Regions from separate parts of the Staphylococcus sp. HMSC071G07 genome, predicted to be linked through region 1. Evidence: riboswitches for the same ligand, from Rfam matches in the RefSeq annotation. Region 1 holds a riboswitch; the other holds the start of a gene.
The links. Region 1 has a riboswitch for S-adenosylmethionine ahead of HMPREF2802_RS09770 (homoserine O-acetyltransferase MetX). Riboswitches for the same ligand answer to the same signal wherever they lie in the genome.

Region 1 (8,081 bases):
ACCATAGAGTATTTTACCAATATCACCTGGAGATTGCAAATAAAAATCGAACATTATTTCAAAGTTGTTAGCAGACGTTAAAGACGTGTTATTTCATTAATCTATAGTTTAGAAAAGCGATGATATCAACGTTTGGCAATCTTTCTTCAGTAAAACATTAACCGTACTTCTATGAATTCAAATTACTTTTAAACAACTAAAAACCGTACAAAATTAACATATGAGTTAAAATCATACGGTTTAAAAACTTCGATTATTTATTGTTATCACATATCTGCATGTGCATAATCAATATCAGTAAATTTGTTGTATTGTTTCATGAAATGCAGTTTCACGGTACCTGTTGGGCCGTTACGTTGCTTCGCGATAATAATTTCAATCTCACCATTATCATCGTTCACTTGCGGTTCCATGCCCATATCACCATCGTCCTCGTCATCTTCACCGGCACGCTCATAATAGTCATCACGATAAAGGAACGCAACGATGTCGGCGTCTTGTTCGATGGAACCTGACTCACGGATATCACTCATCATCGGACGTTTGTCCTGACGTTGTTCTACACCACGAGAAAGCTGACTCAAGGCGATAACAGGACATTCAAGTTCTCTGGCAATCGCTTTAAGCGTTCTTGAAATCTCAGAAACCTCTTGTTGCCGGTTATCAGAGAAACGTGAGCCACTACCTTGTAGCAATTGCAGATAGTCAATCACGACCATATCTAAGCCATGTTCTTGTTTCAAACGGCGGCACTTAGAACGGACATCTGACACACGAATACCTGGCGTATCATCGATAAACAGTTTCGTATGAGAGAGCTTCCCGACGGACGTAGTGAAACGATTCCAATCCTCTTCTTCCATCATACCAGTACGTAAACGGTTAGAATCGACATTTCCTGTACTACAAATCATACGCGTGACGAGTTGATCCGCACCCATCTCTAGAGAGAAGATGCCTACGGTAAAGCCATCTTCGTGCGTAGCCACCTTTTGCGCGATATTAAGAGCGAAGGCAGTCTTACCCACGGAAGGTCGAGCGGCAATAATGATGAGATCATTGCGGTTAAAGCCTGCTGTCATATTATCTAAATCACGATAACCTGTAGGAATGCCGGGTGTCTGACCGCTATTCTGATCGAGTAATTCAGCATTCTCATAGACTTCACCAAGCACCGTGACGATATCTTTAAAGCCTTCACTTTCTCGTGAAGAAGAAATTTCAAGTATCCGGCGCTCAGCATCATTGAGAACCTCGTCTAATTCGATTTCACTATTATAACCGTCATTGGCGATACTTTCTGCAACTTGGATGAGTTTCCGTTTCGTCGCTAGCTTTAAGACGATGTCAGTATAGTATTGAATATTTCGCGTCGTCGGAACATTGTTCGCAAGTTCCGCGAGATACTGAGGTCCACCCGCTTCGTTGAGCCGTCCATCTTGAGAGAGCTGATCCATGAGCGTCACACTATCAATATTCTTGCTCTCCTCATGGATATGCATCATCGCTCTGAAGATATGTTGATGGGCACTTCTATAAAATGACTCAGGAAGTAAGACTTCCTGAGTTGAGTTCATGAGTTCTGGATCGAGGAAAATGGCACCTAATACAGATTGTTCCGCTTCATTACTATGCGGCATTTGATTGCGTTCGTACATTCCGTCCATTTGTTCTCCACCTCATATCTCATTACTTTGAATTAGTTCTGTTCTACTGTGTGTACGCGAATTGTACCTTCAACTTCTTTATCAAGTTTCACTGGCACGTTCGTATAACCTAAAGCGTGAATGCCGTGTGGTAAATCCATTTTACGCTTATCAATTTTAATATCGTGTTGATCTTTAAGGGCTTGAGCGATTTGTTTCGTACTGATTGAACCGAATAACTTACCGCCTTCACCTGTCTTCGCACTGACTTCAACTTCGATGTCTTCAAGACGTGCTTTGAGTTCTTTCGCATCGTCAATTTCTTTCTGTCTTTCTTGTTCTGCACGTTTATTTTGTTGTTGAAGTTGTTTCAAGTTACCACTATTTGCTTCGACTGCTAAGTTCTTTTTAAAAAGGAAGTTGTTAGCGTAACCTACAGGTACATCTTTAACTTCGCCTTTCTTACCTTTACCTTTAACATCTTGTGTGAATATTACTTTCATGCGTCTTCACTCCTACTCATTTGTTCTGTTATTGCCTGTTGTAATTGTTCAATTGCTTCTTCGACAGTTAAGTCTTTCAACTGTGTAGCAGCATTCGTTAAATGTCCGCCACCACCGAGTGCTTCCATCGTTAGCTGAACGTTGATTGCACCAAGAGATCGCGCTGACATTCCGATAAGGTTATCTTCACGTCGTGCTACAACATATGAGGCTTCTACACCATCTAAACTTAACAACTCATCTGCTGCTTGTGCAACAGTAACGGGATGATAGATCTTGTCGTCTGGACCATGAGCAATCGCCACGCCATGATCTTGAAGTTCAACCGTGCGAATTAATTCAGTTCGGTTGATGTACGTATCAATATCATCCTTCAAGAAGTGTTGCGTTAAGATCGTATCCGCACCATGTGCACGGAGATAACTTGCTGCGTCGAAAGTTCGTGAGCCTGTCCGCAATGTGAAGTTACGCGTATCAACGATGATACCTGCAAACATCACTGTGGACTCAAGTCGTGTTAAGCGTTGTTCCGTCGGTTGATATTCTAGCAACTCTGTCACGAGTTCTGCAGTAGAGCTGGCGTACGGTTCCATGTAGACCAACAACGGACTGGAAATAAAGCTTTCGCCACGACGATGGTGGTCAATCACGACTTTGCGATTAGATTTATTTAAGATATTTTCATCTAAGACCATCTCAGGTTTATGCGTATCAACCACTACGAGCGTCGTCTTAGAAGTCATGATGTCCCATGCTTCGTCGGACGTAATGAAACGCTCTTTCAATTCAGGTTTCTCATCAACCGCGTTCATGACACGTCGCAATGTAGGATCGATATCTGAATCGTTAAGCACTACGTAGGCATCCAAATTGTTCATCATCGCAAAGCGTGTCACACCGATAGCTGCACCGATGGCATCTAAATCTGGACGCTTGTGTCCCATCACGATGACTTTGTCGCCTTCCATCAAGATATCTTTCAAAGCGTGAGAAATGACACGAGCTCGCACGCGTGTACGTTTCTCCATCGGGTCAGTCTTACCGCCGTAGAAGCGGACATTACCGTTGATGTGTTTGATGGCAACTTGGTCACCGCCACGACCGAGTGCTAAGTCTAGTCCAGATTGTGAGAGCTCACCAAGATCGATGAGGTTCTCTGATCCTTCCCCTACGCCGATACTCAGTGTAAGCTGAGCACGGTAACCTACACTCTTCTCACGTAATTGACTTAAGATATCAAAGTTACTATCTTCAACTTCATTTAAGATACGTTGATTCAAGTAAGCCACAAACTGGTCTGAGCTATAACGTTTGAAATAGATATTATATTCCGAAGCCCAACGACTGATGACGCGTGTCACCATCGAGTTGATTTCTGAACGTTGTGTATCGTTCATATTTTGTGTGATTTCGTCGTAGTTGTCGAGGAAGAGCGTCGCAATAATCGGCTTTGACTCCTCGTAGAGTTCATTCGTCTTCACTTCTTCTGTAATATCGAAGAAGTACAACACACCTTCCGCTTCTGCATAACGTACGCGGTAGTGATAGCCATTGTCTTCAATTTCTATTTCTTGCGTCTTTTCCAGCTGTTTTAAAATGTTTGGATAAACCTCATTAACAGGATCTGAAATCACGTTGCGTTCAGCACGTTCAGACATGAACTTGTTCATCCATTCAATATTCTCATTGTCATCTAGGATAATCATGCCGATGGGCAGCTCTTTAATTGCAGTGTTACTGCCAGCTGAAATATGTCCACTTAAGTCATCGACATAATGATCCATCTTATTTAAAGCTTTACGTATTAGAATAATCGAGACGATTGCCATAACGACGAGTATGATAGCCGCTACAGTCGCGAAGATTTGATTGATCACAAACCACGCGATGACGATAGCAATACCCGTCAGCAACATTAAGACAAACGGCAAGATTAACGCTTGCTTAGTGGATTGCCGGTTCATTGTTCCACCTCAAATCATTTTTTAATGCGCGCTTTTAAGTTCAACATCATATCTGCCATACCTATCAAGACTACAATTGGCGCCATTGCAGATATGAGCGTTCCGATAACCATGAGTAGTATTGTCACGGCTAAAGGCATACTTTTCGCTTTACCAAAGAAATGAATTACACTTAATCCCTGAATATACATACATAATGATAACACAACTTGAAAGTTCAATACGATACTTTGGAACATAGATGGTTCACTATTTGAAGTGAACAGGAGACAGACAATCGTAATGATATAAACAATTAAGATAAACCGTGGCATTTGCCAAGCATATAACGGTCTAAAGATAGGCGTCGCCACTTTAAACTTACGTAAGATTGGGAAAGTGATTAATAAATTAAATAAGACGATAACAAAGATAGTGACGATGATATAACTTGGAAATTCCATCAACGCTTTATTTGTTAAATTATCTACCAATTGATTGTAACTTTCTATGACATTGCTACCATATTGTTGTAAATCAGACGGTTGTAGATAATTTAAGACTGATTTCATCGGTTGCACTAAAGTACTTCCAGTCGGCAAACGATGGGTCGCTTGTAAGATGAGTAGTGCAATTAAACTAAATAAACTTAAGTATGTCGTCGTAACATAGAAGATGCGTTCTTTCGTTGCACGCTCTTTTAATAACTGCCCAATGACGAAACTTGTGAGCAAGACCACAACAATAGCGCTTAACGTGGCTAAGTTGGTAAAGAGCGTCGTGAGAATAACTGTAATTAAGGCAGCTATTCCGAAACTTTCTTTCGATTTGTGCCACAAGACGATACCAGGAATGGTCGCGAAGAAACACAACACATATCCTATCAAGGGCACAAAATATGTAACTAAAGCCACAATTATAAAGGTGATAACACCGAGTATCGTCGCTTTAGGATTAACTTTAGAAAACAAATTTGCCACTCCTATACTCAATTTGACTATAATGCCTATTTTAACCTCTTTGAAAGGTTTATACAATTATTGTCAATTAAGGCATGAACGTGTCTCTCCTATTTCATGCATACCCATTCTTCGTTTAAGTTACATGTCTTAGCGTCGAACTTTAGACTTTTTCAAAAAATGATATAAATTCGGTGCCCAATCGTTGAAATTGAGTAAAAAACCATCATGACCTACGTTATCGGGCACGAAGAAGTGACGATGATATTGGAAGCGTGCCCCCATCGCTCGAACTTGGTCATCTGGATAGAGCAGATCATCGGTAAAGCCGAGGGTCAGTACTTTAGTGTCTAACTGAGCTAAGACTTCCGCCACATCGGTACGTCCACGGTCGAGGTTGTGGCTATCGAGCACATCTAGTAACGTCTTATAACAAGCCACATCGAAACTTTCTTTAAATTTATCACCTTGATGATGCTGGTAAGACACTACTTGTTCAGGAGTAAAACGCGCTTCGTAACTCTTTGAAGACCGATAAGTTAAGAAACCGAGTTGGCGTGCAATACTCAATCCTTCCTTTCCACCTAAGTGAATCGCTTGTCGTGCAATATCATTAAATGCACGACTATAAGATGAAGTCTTATCCGTCGCAGCGAGAATGACGGCTTTCTCAACTTGAAATTGATGATTATAGAGCAGTTCCTGAACTTGCATACCACCTAAAGAACCACCGATGAGGATAGCGATACGCTTAAAGCCTAATGCTTTCACGCCACGTTCAATCGCTCGGACAATATCGCGTAACGTCAGCTGTTGAGGAAAGTTAGGATCGTTGCGCGGCGAGCTCGAACCAAATGGACTACCGATGACGTTAAACGTGAGAAACTGATAATCATGAATAGGCAAATAACCCCCATCGATAATTTCACGCCACCACCCTGGTTCTTCGTCCGTTCCATATGTCAGATGGTTTCCCGTTAACGCATGACAGACGAGTACGAGTGGTTGTCCTTGATACCCTACATGCTCGTAACGTAGTTTCAAATTCTCAATTGCCTCTCCAGATTCTGTATAAAAGTTGCCTAATTCGAGTGTGTCTACAATATATTTCATCTACTACTTACCTCCTTGTTAGTGAACTTATCGCTACCCCTCCCCTACTCTGCTTTATATAGAAAAAGTCTCCTACTCGACCAAAAGTAAGAGACTCACATTACCTTATTACTCGAGTTGCATCGTTGGTTGTAGCACCGTACTGATAAAGCCGGTTGCTGAAGTTTCACAGAGCCAAATCCCTCCACTTCTCTCAATAAGTTCAATATTTGATTTAAGTTTCATTGACTAGATTAAAGTTAATTCTAATCGAATATTCCGATAATTTCAACAGTTAATATGTCGTTATGAATCCTTATTGTGTTATCTAGCTCACTGCTTCTTGGAGTAGGACGCTTAGTTTTAAGAGGTAAGTCTGACGTTTGTCTGAAGTCAGACTGACGGAAGTGTTAATATTATCCTCTCATCCCTTGCTACTGTAGTCATACAAGCCTTTCCGGTGTTAAGACTAAATTTCTACTTCGATTATCTGTTCAGCATTCACAGTATTTAATATTTTACTGAAATAGCTTTCCTTTTATCTAAAAAAGGCAATTCCCACAATGAATGAGAATTGCCTTTTCAATATATTTTATCTTAACTTGTAACACATTAAGTCGTTGATTATTTATCTAACGTAATCTTAGTCTTACCGCCCATATATGGAACAAGTGCTTCAGGAATAGTAATTGAACCATCTTCGTTTTGGTAGTTCTCAACAATTGCTGCAAATGTACGACCTACTGCAAGACCACTACCATTTAACGTATGCACAAATTCTGGTTTCGCATCTTTATCACGTTTGAAGCGGATGTTTGCACGACGCGCTTGGAAATCTGTCACGTTAGAGCAAGAGCTGATTTCCTTGTACTCATTGTAGCTTGGTAACCAAACTTCAAGGTCATATGTCTTGCTTGCGCCGAAACCAATGTCGCCTGTACATAAGTTCACACGGCGATATGGTAATTCAAGTTCTTCAAGGATTGATTCCGCATTTTGAGTTAACTCTTCAAGTGCATCCCAAGAATCTTCTGGCTTTTCGTAACGTACCATCTCTACCTTATCGAACTGGTGAAGACGGATTAAACCACGAGTGTCACGGCCTGCAGATCCAGCTTCACTTCTGAAACAAGCTGTTTGTCCTGTGAATAAAGCAGGAAGTTGATCTTTATCAAGAATTTCATTGCGGTAGAAGTTTGTGAATGGTACTTCTGCAGTTGGGATTGTGTAAAGTCCTTCTTTTTCAACTTTAAATAAATCCTCTTCAAATTTAGGAAGTTGACCTGTACCGTACATTGAATCAGCATTAACAAGTTGTGGTGCCATCATTTCAGTATAGCCTTGTTGTGTTGTATGTTTCGTAATCATGTAGTTCATCAATGCACGTTCTAATAATGCACCGTCACCAGTTAAGAAGACGAAACGCGCACCTGAAACTTTCGCTGCACGGTCGAAATCAGCCATCTTCAATTCTTCAACTAAATCCCAGTGTGGTTTCGCCTCGAAGTCAAATTCTCTTGGCGTACCCCAACGTTTAAGTTCAACGTTGTCTTCGTCAGATTCACCTTCTGGCACGTCATCGTGTATTAAGTTTGGAATGCCAGCTAATGTATCATGTAATTCTTGGTCTACGTCGTTAAGTGACGCATCGATTTCTTTAATCTTGTCACCTAATTCGCGCATTTCTTTAATAACGTCATCCGCATCTTCTTTGTTGCGTTTCTTCTCAGCAATTTCACCACTCACACGGTTACGCTCTGCTTTCATTTCCTCAGTCTTGCTGATGTATTCACGGCGTTTTTCATCTAGTTCTAAGACTTTGTCCACAACTGATGAATCCATACCACGCTTAGCAATCTTGTCTTTGACCATGTCTGGTTCTGTACGGAATAATCGAATATCTAACATCTGTCTATCTCCTTTGATATATATTTAGGT
Region 2 (8,081 bases), on a different contig from region 1:
CTGCTTGTCCTTATTGCGTTTACAATCTTATGTGTGAGTTTAAGTATTCTTTCTCGGAAAGATGAAGACGAATAAACGGTAAGATTGTGCATCAAGACAACCAGCATAAGATGAGGAAATGAAAAAAGCCCTGTTCTTCCCTTCGAAAGGTGAAGAACAGGGTATTAACGTTCTATGAGATTAGTCTTCTACTGTCACGTTTAAGTTCACGTCGATATTACCATGTGTTGCTTTAGAATATGGACAGAAGTCATGTGCTTCTTGTAAATATTTTTCAGCGTCTTCTTGTGATAAGACATTCTTAACTTTAGCATCAATGTCTACGCCTAATTTAGGACTTTCAGCATCTGGGTCATCTTCTAAACGTACTGTTAATGTTACTTCTGGTTTCGCATCTCTTACTTTGTTTTGTTTCAAGATTAAATCGAATGCACCATTAAAGCATGAAGCATAACCTGCTGCGAATAATTGTTCAGGATTTGTACCTTTTTCAGCATCTGCTTGATCTGGAGGAATTACCGCTACATCTATTGCTTTATCATCTGTTTGAACGTGTCCATTACGTCCACCAGTGTTTGTTGCTTTTGTTTCATATTTAACTGCCATGTTGTATAACCTCCTCAATTGATTATAGTTATCTTCTACCCTGAATGTTCAATCGTTAATCATTGATCGATTCACATAATCGTTTGAGAAGTCCTCTTTTCGCTCAGTTTTTTAAAATAAGCAAACGCCTAAGTATGGTAAACGCTTCTGTTCGCTCAACTTTTTTAAAATAAGCAAACGCCTAGCCATAGTGGAGCTGACAAGTTTACGCGTTGGTGTACAAACGTAGATGCGTTATAATAAGCGTAATTCAAATGATAAGGACGTGGCGTTATGCAAGAGGTTCAAATTGCCGTAACGATAGCACCTGACTATCAACTAGACCGAAAGTTGACTCAACGATTACAACACGAACAGGCAAACTTTGATATTGTTGAGTTACGCGTTGATCAGTGGCCAGAATTCAATGAAGAAGCCTATCAACAAACGTTAGAGACGTTGCGTGAGGCAGTGCCGGAGAAGGAAGTGCTCGTGACATATCGCACAACTCAACAAGGCGGAAAGGGCAACGCATCAGAGGCAGAATACGGTCAGATTATCCGTGCAATTGCTAAGGAACAACCAATCTATATTGATATTGAGTTTGACGAGCATGCTTCTCCAACAGACGTGCGGGCATTGGTGAATGAGGCGCATAAGGATCAAGTGAAGGTCATTATTTCACATCACAACTTTACTGAAACACCGAATCTTGAGACGCTACGCTTCCTGTATTATAAAATGCATCAATGTGGCGGAGATATGCTTAAAGTGGCAGTGATGCCTCGAACTCCAGAAGATGTGTTAACGCTTATGTCCGCGATGCATCAAACGAGTGTGACTACTCCTGAACAAGTGATAGGTATCGCGATGGGCGAGTTAGGTAAAGTTTCACGATTAGCTACGGGTGTATTTGGCGGAAGTATTTCTTACGGTTGTTTAGAAGAGCCACAAGCCCCTGGTCAAGTTCAGGTCAAAGATTTACGACGTGCACTGAGAGATTATCGATAAGTTGAAAATAAAAATATCTTGCACTATAATTGAAAAAGATTATCACTTACGGAAGGGCGATCAATTATGGAACTACAAGAAGCTATTGCAAATAGAAGAAGTAGAAAGAAATTTAAACGTGACATGCATATAGATGACGATGCTTTATATCAAGCGATTGAGCGTGCGACAGACGCACCTAACCATAAGATGAGAGAGCCTTGGAGAGTTGTGCATATTTCGAAAGATCGACTCGGTCAAATGAGTCAAGATATTGGTCAATATGCATTTAAAGGCGACGATGATAAGAAGAAAGACCACTATGATAATGTGACTAACTTAGGTGGTATGCTCGCATTAATCGTTCAGAAAGATCCACGTCAGAAACAGAATTTAGAGAACTATATGGCGTTTGGTGCTTTCGCTCAAAACTTAATGTTATTGCTTCATGAAGCGGGTATTGGTACTTGCTGGAAGTCTCCACAGTACATCTTTATGCCTGAAGTGAGAGACACATTAGGCGTGAAAGATAGCGAAGACTTAGTAGGTTTCCTTTATCTTACTGATATGGAAGACAGAGTGTCACACCGTAAACGTCATATGAAGAACTTAATCACTGAATATTAAACGATATCATAAAATGGCGAGTGAAAGTGGGTGTTACCCCATCTTTTCACTCGCCATTGTTTATATAGTGTCACTTTAGGTAAAGATATATGTGATACACATTTTATTTGAATGTGTCAGCTAAGAAATCTTCAACTTGTTCTGGAGATTTCGCATTCGCTGAATGTAAGTGACTCAACTTCTCGCCGTTCTTGAATACGAGAATACTAGGAATACCCATGACATCGTTAGCAGTAACTACATCTTCAAGTTCGTCACGGTTAACGACGTACCATTCGTAATCGTTGTATTTCTCAACGATAGGGTCAATCCACATATCCATTGCTTTACAATCTGGGCACCAACCTGCCTCGAATTTCACGATGACAGGATTGTCACTATTAATCGCTTGGTTAAATGCATCTGTAGAATGAATTGCTTTCATGTCTATGCTCTCCTTTTACTTGAAATCGTGATTATATTATAACTGAATCGAGGTTATAAAGAAAAAATTAGGCTTATAAATTAAAGCATTTCTCATTTAAATTTGATATATTGGAATAAAGATTATAAAAATAGGAGGTTCATACATGATTAGATTTTACCAATACTCAAACTGTACAACTTGTAAAAAAGCTGCAAAGTTCTTACAGGATTATGGCGTAAGTTTCGAACCTATTGATATTGTACAACATACACCTACATATTCTGAACTTAAAGAAATTGTGGAATCATCAGATCTAGATGTCAATAAATTCTTTAACACGCACGGTGCGAAATACCGTGAACTTAATTTGAAAGACAAATTACAAGACTTGTCCTATGACGAGAAACTCGAACTATTAGCATCAGACGGCATGTTGATTAAACGTCCGCTCGCAGTCATGGATGATAAAGTCACAGTTGGATTTAACGAACAACAATATCAAGATGTATGGGTTAACTAATCGTTAATCAAATAGAGATAATTAAACGATGATTTGAAATCGCTTTCTGAGACGATAACCATGCGTCTCATTACTTATTTCATGCGATGTCATGGCCTTGGAAATATTCACAAGATTAATAGAAAATCTTGCTTGTGAAGCATCTATATGGCATCATAAATATGTACAATAAAGTTTATAGGAGGGGATCTCGTGGCAGTACCGAGTGAATTAAAGTATTCTAAAGACCATGAATGGGTAAAGGTTGAAGGAAACACAGTTACTATTGGTATTACTGAATATGCACAGAACGAATTAGGAGATATCGTCTTTGTTGAGTTACCAGAAGTCGATGACGAAATCGAAGTAGGCGACACATTTGGTAGTGTTGAATCTGTTAAGACAGTTTCAGAATTATACGCTCCAGTTGCTGGTAAAGTAACAGAAACAAATGACGAGTTAGAAGACAGCCCAGAATTCGTTAATGAATCTCCATACGAAAAAGCTTGGATGGTTAAAGTTGAAATCAGCGATGAAAGCCAATTAGACGACTTAATGTCAGCTGACGACTATTCAGAAATGATTGGTGAATAATACGACGAAAGTTGAGTTACGTACATAATTACTTATAAAGTAACTATGTTAAGTTGTTGCGTCCTGAGTTGAACGTGGATATAGCATTATGTTTTACGCATATCATATTGTATCTTTGCTGATGTTCAACGATTTAGTGGGGACAACAACTCAATGAGTAGATGTGAGAGTAGAATGTCGATTCAAATTCTTGAGAGAATGGTGGATGACGTTCTACTCTTTTTCTATAACTGTCTCACTCGTAAGTGTCATGAGCTGTAATAATGTTTACTTTGCGCAAGATATGTTAAAAACTAAGTAGCGTTTCCCAAACATTGTTAAAGAAGGTGACCGATGTGGCTGTAGTAAACAAAGTAATGATTGTAGAAGGTAAGACGGATAAGCGGCGTGTGCAGGAAGTCATCGATGAACCTCTGCATATTATTTGTACACATGGAACGATGAGTGTAGATAAAGTCGACCAAATTATTGACGACTACGAAGGGCAAACGATTTACGTCTTAGCAGATGCAGATGACGAAGGACGTAAGATTAGAAGTTGGTTTAAACATTATTTAAGTGAAAGTCACCATATATACATTGACCGCCAATATCGCGAAGTTGCGCGTTGTCCGAAAGATTATTTAGCGCGTGTGTTGGAACGTCACGGTTTTGAGGTGAAAGACGAAGATGAAACGATTCAAGAAGAAATAGATCAAATGTTTGAAAGGGTAAGTTTATTAACATGATACAGAAGAAAGAAGAAATTATCGATCCGAAACAAAATGTTCATCAAGATAAACATCTCATATTCGGCTACACACCTACATGTGGTACGTGTAAAGTATCAGAACGAATGCTAGATGTGGCGAATGAGATGGTACAACTACCGATAACGAAGATTGATTTGAATTTACATCCAGATTTCGCTCAAGAATTTGAAATTCAATCTGTTCCTGTATTATTGATTATGTCAAAAGATCAAGAACTTAAGCGCATATACGCATTCCAGTCTGTTCCCTACTTGTTAGAAAATTTAAAATAGTAGTTGACGGGGATTGTGAATAGTGGTAGGATTAATACAACTTAATATTGCGATTGCTCTTATCAAGAGTGGTGGAGGGATGTGCCCTACGAAACTCGGCAACCGTCTGTTACAGAAATGGTGCCAATTCACATAAAGCTTAACGGCTTTTGAAGATGAGAGAAGGTAGGATGCTTTCTTTTTTTTCTTAATAAGAGAAAGTTTTTTTATTGGTTAACATTCTACACTCCTTTGAGTTGTATAAGATGAGCAGAATTTGAGATATCAGATAATATGCTTAATAAATAACACAATATTTTTAATAATTTGAAATATCTAACTTATTTATAAGTGGTAGGCTTGAACGAACTCATTTTACTAACTGAAAGAAGTAGTCCATTGAAACAACGATGATAACTAGCAACGCAACATTAATCTACATCATTAAGAATATTAGAGGAGGGACTACAGTGATTGAAATTAAACAGCTCGTGAAGCGGTATAAGACTAAGAAACACGATGTTACGGCAGTCGATCACGTTGATTTGACGATTCCATCCGGCACGATCTTTGGCGTCATTGGTTTCTCAGGTGCAGGTAAAAGTACGCTCGTGCGCTTACTCAATTACTTAGAGACACCTACATCGGGCGACGTGATTATCGATGGAGATAATATGGGGCAGCTTTCAAAGACAATGTTACGACGTAAACGTCAAGATGTCAGCATGGTCTTCCAACATTTCAATTTATTATGGTCACGTACGGTAATAGAGAATATTATGTTTCCTCTCGAGATAGCAGGAATGGGCAAAGTACAAGCACGTCATCATGCACGTGAGCTCGTCGAACTTGTGGGATTGGAAGGCCGAGGTAACGCTTATCCATCAGAGCTATCAGGGGGACAGAAACAGCGTGTAGGGATTGCTCGTGCGTTAGCTAATGAACCGTCAGTACTGTTGTGTGACGAAGCGACGAGTGCGCTCGATCCGCAAACGACAGATGAAATTCTTGATTTACTGTTGGAAATCAAGAAGAAGAGAAATTTGACTATCGTGATTATTACACACGAGATGCAGGTCATTCGTCGTGTTTGTGATGAGGTGGCTGTAATGGAAAATGGTAAAGTCATCGAACAAGGTAAAGTCACTGAAGTCTTTGAGAATCCGCAACATGCAGTCACACGCAGATTTGTAAAAGACGACTTAAGTGATGAAATCGATGAATCCGTGGATCGATATATACATATTGCTCCGGATGATTACGTCGTTCGCTTAAACTTTACAGGTGATAATACGACAGAGCCTATCGTGTCATATATTACACGCACATTGGACATTGATATCAATATTCTTGAAGGTAATGTGAAACAAACGAAATCAGGGGCGCTTGGTTATCTCGTCTTACACCTAACAGAAGTTTCAGACGCTCAGTTTGAACAATTTAAAGACGGCTTGAGTCGACAACATGTAGCAGTGGAGGTGATTCGACATGGGTAAGTCACTGAATGAAATTCTCCACGAGATGATTACGATGCCGAATGTCGACTGGTCTGAAGTTTGGGTTGCAACCTATGAAACGCTTTATATGACAATCGTTTCAACAATCTTTGCCTTTATTTTCGGCTTGGTACTTGGGGTGTTGCTCTTTATTTCAGCTAGAAGTAAATCACCATTCGCGCGTGTATTTTATAGTGTGATCTCGTTTATTGTTAACTTGTTCCGAGCGATACCGTTTATCATACTCATTCTGATCTTGATACCATTTACAAGTTTGGTATTAGGCACAATTAGTGGTCCAACAGGTGCATTGCCTGCGCTAATTATTGGAGCAGCGCCATTCTATGCACGACTTGTCGAGATTGCTTTTAAAGAGATTGATAAAGGGGTTATCGAAGCGGCTTGGTCCATGGGTGCGAGCACGACGACAGTGATACGTAAAGTGCTCTTACCTGAAGCGATGCCAGCATTGGTATCTGGTATCACGGTGACGGCGATTGCACTCGTCGGTTCGACAGCGATTGCTGGTGTAATCGGTGCTGGTGGTTTAGGTAACTTAGCCTATCTCACAGGCTTCACGCGAAATCAGAACGATGTCATTCTCGTTTCAACAGTATTTATTTTAATCATAGTATTTATCATTCAATACATCGGTGACTTTTTCACTAACAGAATTGATAAAAGATAATATAAAAAGGGGAAATCAACATGAAAAAATTATTAACATTTACATTGATCGCAGTATTAACACTTGCGCTTGCTGCGTGTGGGAAGTCAGATGATAAGACAATTTCAGTAGGAGCATCTCCTGCGCCACATGCTGAAGTACTTAAAAAAGCACAACCCATTTTAGAGAAAAAGGGCTACAAACTTAAAGTTAAAGAAATTAATGACTATACAACGCCGAATAAGCTATTGGATAAGGGCGAAATTGATGCGAACTTCTTCCAACACACACCATATTTGAAAAAAGAAAGTAAAGATAAAGGTTATAAAATCGAATCAGCAGGTAACGTTCTTTTAGAACCAATGGCTGTGTACTCTAAAAAGTATAAAAGCTTAAAAGAATTACCTAAAGGTGCCACTATCTACGTTTCAAACAACCCAGCAGAACAAGGTCGATTCTTAAAATTTTTTGTTGACGAAGGACTAATTAAATTGAAAGATGGCGTTAAAATTCAAGATGCAACTTTCAAAGATATCACTGAGAACAAAAAGAATTTAAAATTTAACTACCAACAATCAGCAGAGTATCTTCCAAAAATTTATCAAAATCAAGATGCAGATGCAGTCATCATTAATTCAAACTATGCAATTGATCAAAAAATAAGTCCGAAAAAAGATTCTATTGCTTTAGAAAAAGCTGAAGATAATCCATATGCTAACTTAGTTGCTGTACAAAAAGGACACAAAGACGATAAAAAAGTGCAAGAACTCGTTAAAGCTCTACAATCTAAAGAAGTTAAAGACTTTATTAACAAAAAATATGACGGTGCAGTAATTCCAACTGATAAATGATAAATTTCGTACTAGCGCTCCACATCTATCGCAGGTGTGGAGCGTTTTGAATGATTGCGTGAGACAGGAACGGCGTTCATCCAACTTATCAAAGGTTCAATTAGCTAATTATTTCACCGATTGATATCCCCATATGATAGGCGGATCAGCTTCATAATCTTCTTTATTCAAGTGTTCACGTTTAATAATTTCATTTGGTTTTATTTTGTCTTTAGGATTAGAGTGATAAAATAATTTTCCTAAAGTCTTAGGACTGTAGCTTAAATTACCCTTATATTGATATGATCCGACTGATGAGATGTTAGCATTAAAATAATATCGCTTATCATTATTGATGTGACCATATATAAAATACCCTCCCAT

Region 2: linked by a shared signal. The riboswitch ahead of HMPREF2802_RS05805 (methionine ABC transporter ATP-binding protein) and the one ahead of HMPREF2802_RS09770 (homoserine O-acetyltransferase MetX) in region 1 are both predicted to bind S-adenosylmethionine.

Annotation. Positions count from the first base shown of each region.
Region 1 covers NZ_KV804784.1:92,239-100,319, reverse strand. Annotated here, with positions in the region: gene dnaB (replicative DNA helicase) at 267-1,667, opposite strand; gene rplI (50S ribosomal protein L9) at 1,700-2,149, opposite strand; gene HMPREF2802_RS09780 (DHH family phosphoesterase) at 2,146-4,113, opposite strand; gene HMPREF2802_RS09775 (YybS family protein) at 4,128-5,063, opposite strand; gene HMPREF2802_RS09770 (homoserine O-acetyltransferase MetX) at 5,202-6,164, opposite strand; SAM riboswitch class I at 6,267-6,367, opposite strand; gene serS (serine--tRNA ligase) at 6,768-8,051, opposite strand.
Region 2 covers NZ_KV804768.1:320,260-328,340, reverse strand. Annotated here, with positions in the region: gene HMPREF2802_RS05845 (organic hydroperoxide resistance protein) at 181-606, opposite strand; gene aroD (type I 3-dehydroquinate dehydratase) at 880-1,596, shown strand; gene HMPREF2802_RS05835 (nitroreductase family protein) at 1,663-2,202, shown strand; gene HMPREF2802_RS05830 (thioredoxin family protein) at 2,306-2,626, opposite strand; gene HMPREF2802_RS05825 (arsenate reductase family protein) at 2,772-3,128, shown strand; gene gcvH (glycine cleavage system protein GcvH) at 3,321-3,701, shown strand; gene HMPREF2802_RS05815 (toprim domain-containing protein) at 4,037-4,429, shown strand; gene HMPREF2802_RS05810 (thioredoxin family protein) at 4,426-4,725, shown strand; SAM riboswitch class I at 4,782-4,887, shown strand; gene HMPREF2802_RS05805 (methionine ABC transporter ATP-binding protein) at 5,175-6,200, shown strand; gene HMPREF2802_RS05800 (methionine ABC transporter permease) at 6,193-6,888, shown strand; gene HMPREF2802_RS05795 (MetQ/NlpA family ABC transporter substrate-binding protein) at 6,909-7,718, shown strand; gene HMPREF2802_RS05790 (DUF1433 domain-containing protein) at 7,827-8,081, opposite strand, start outside.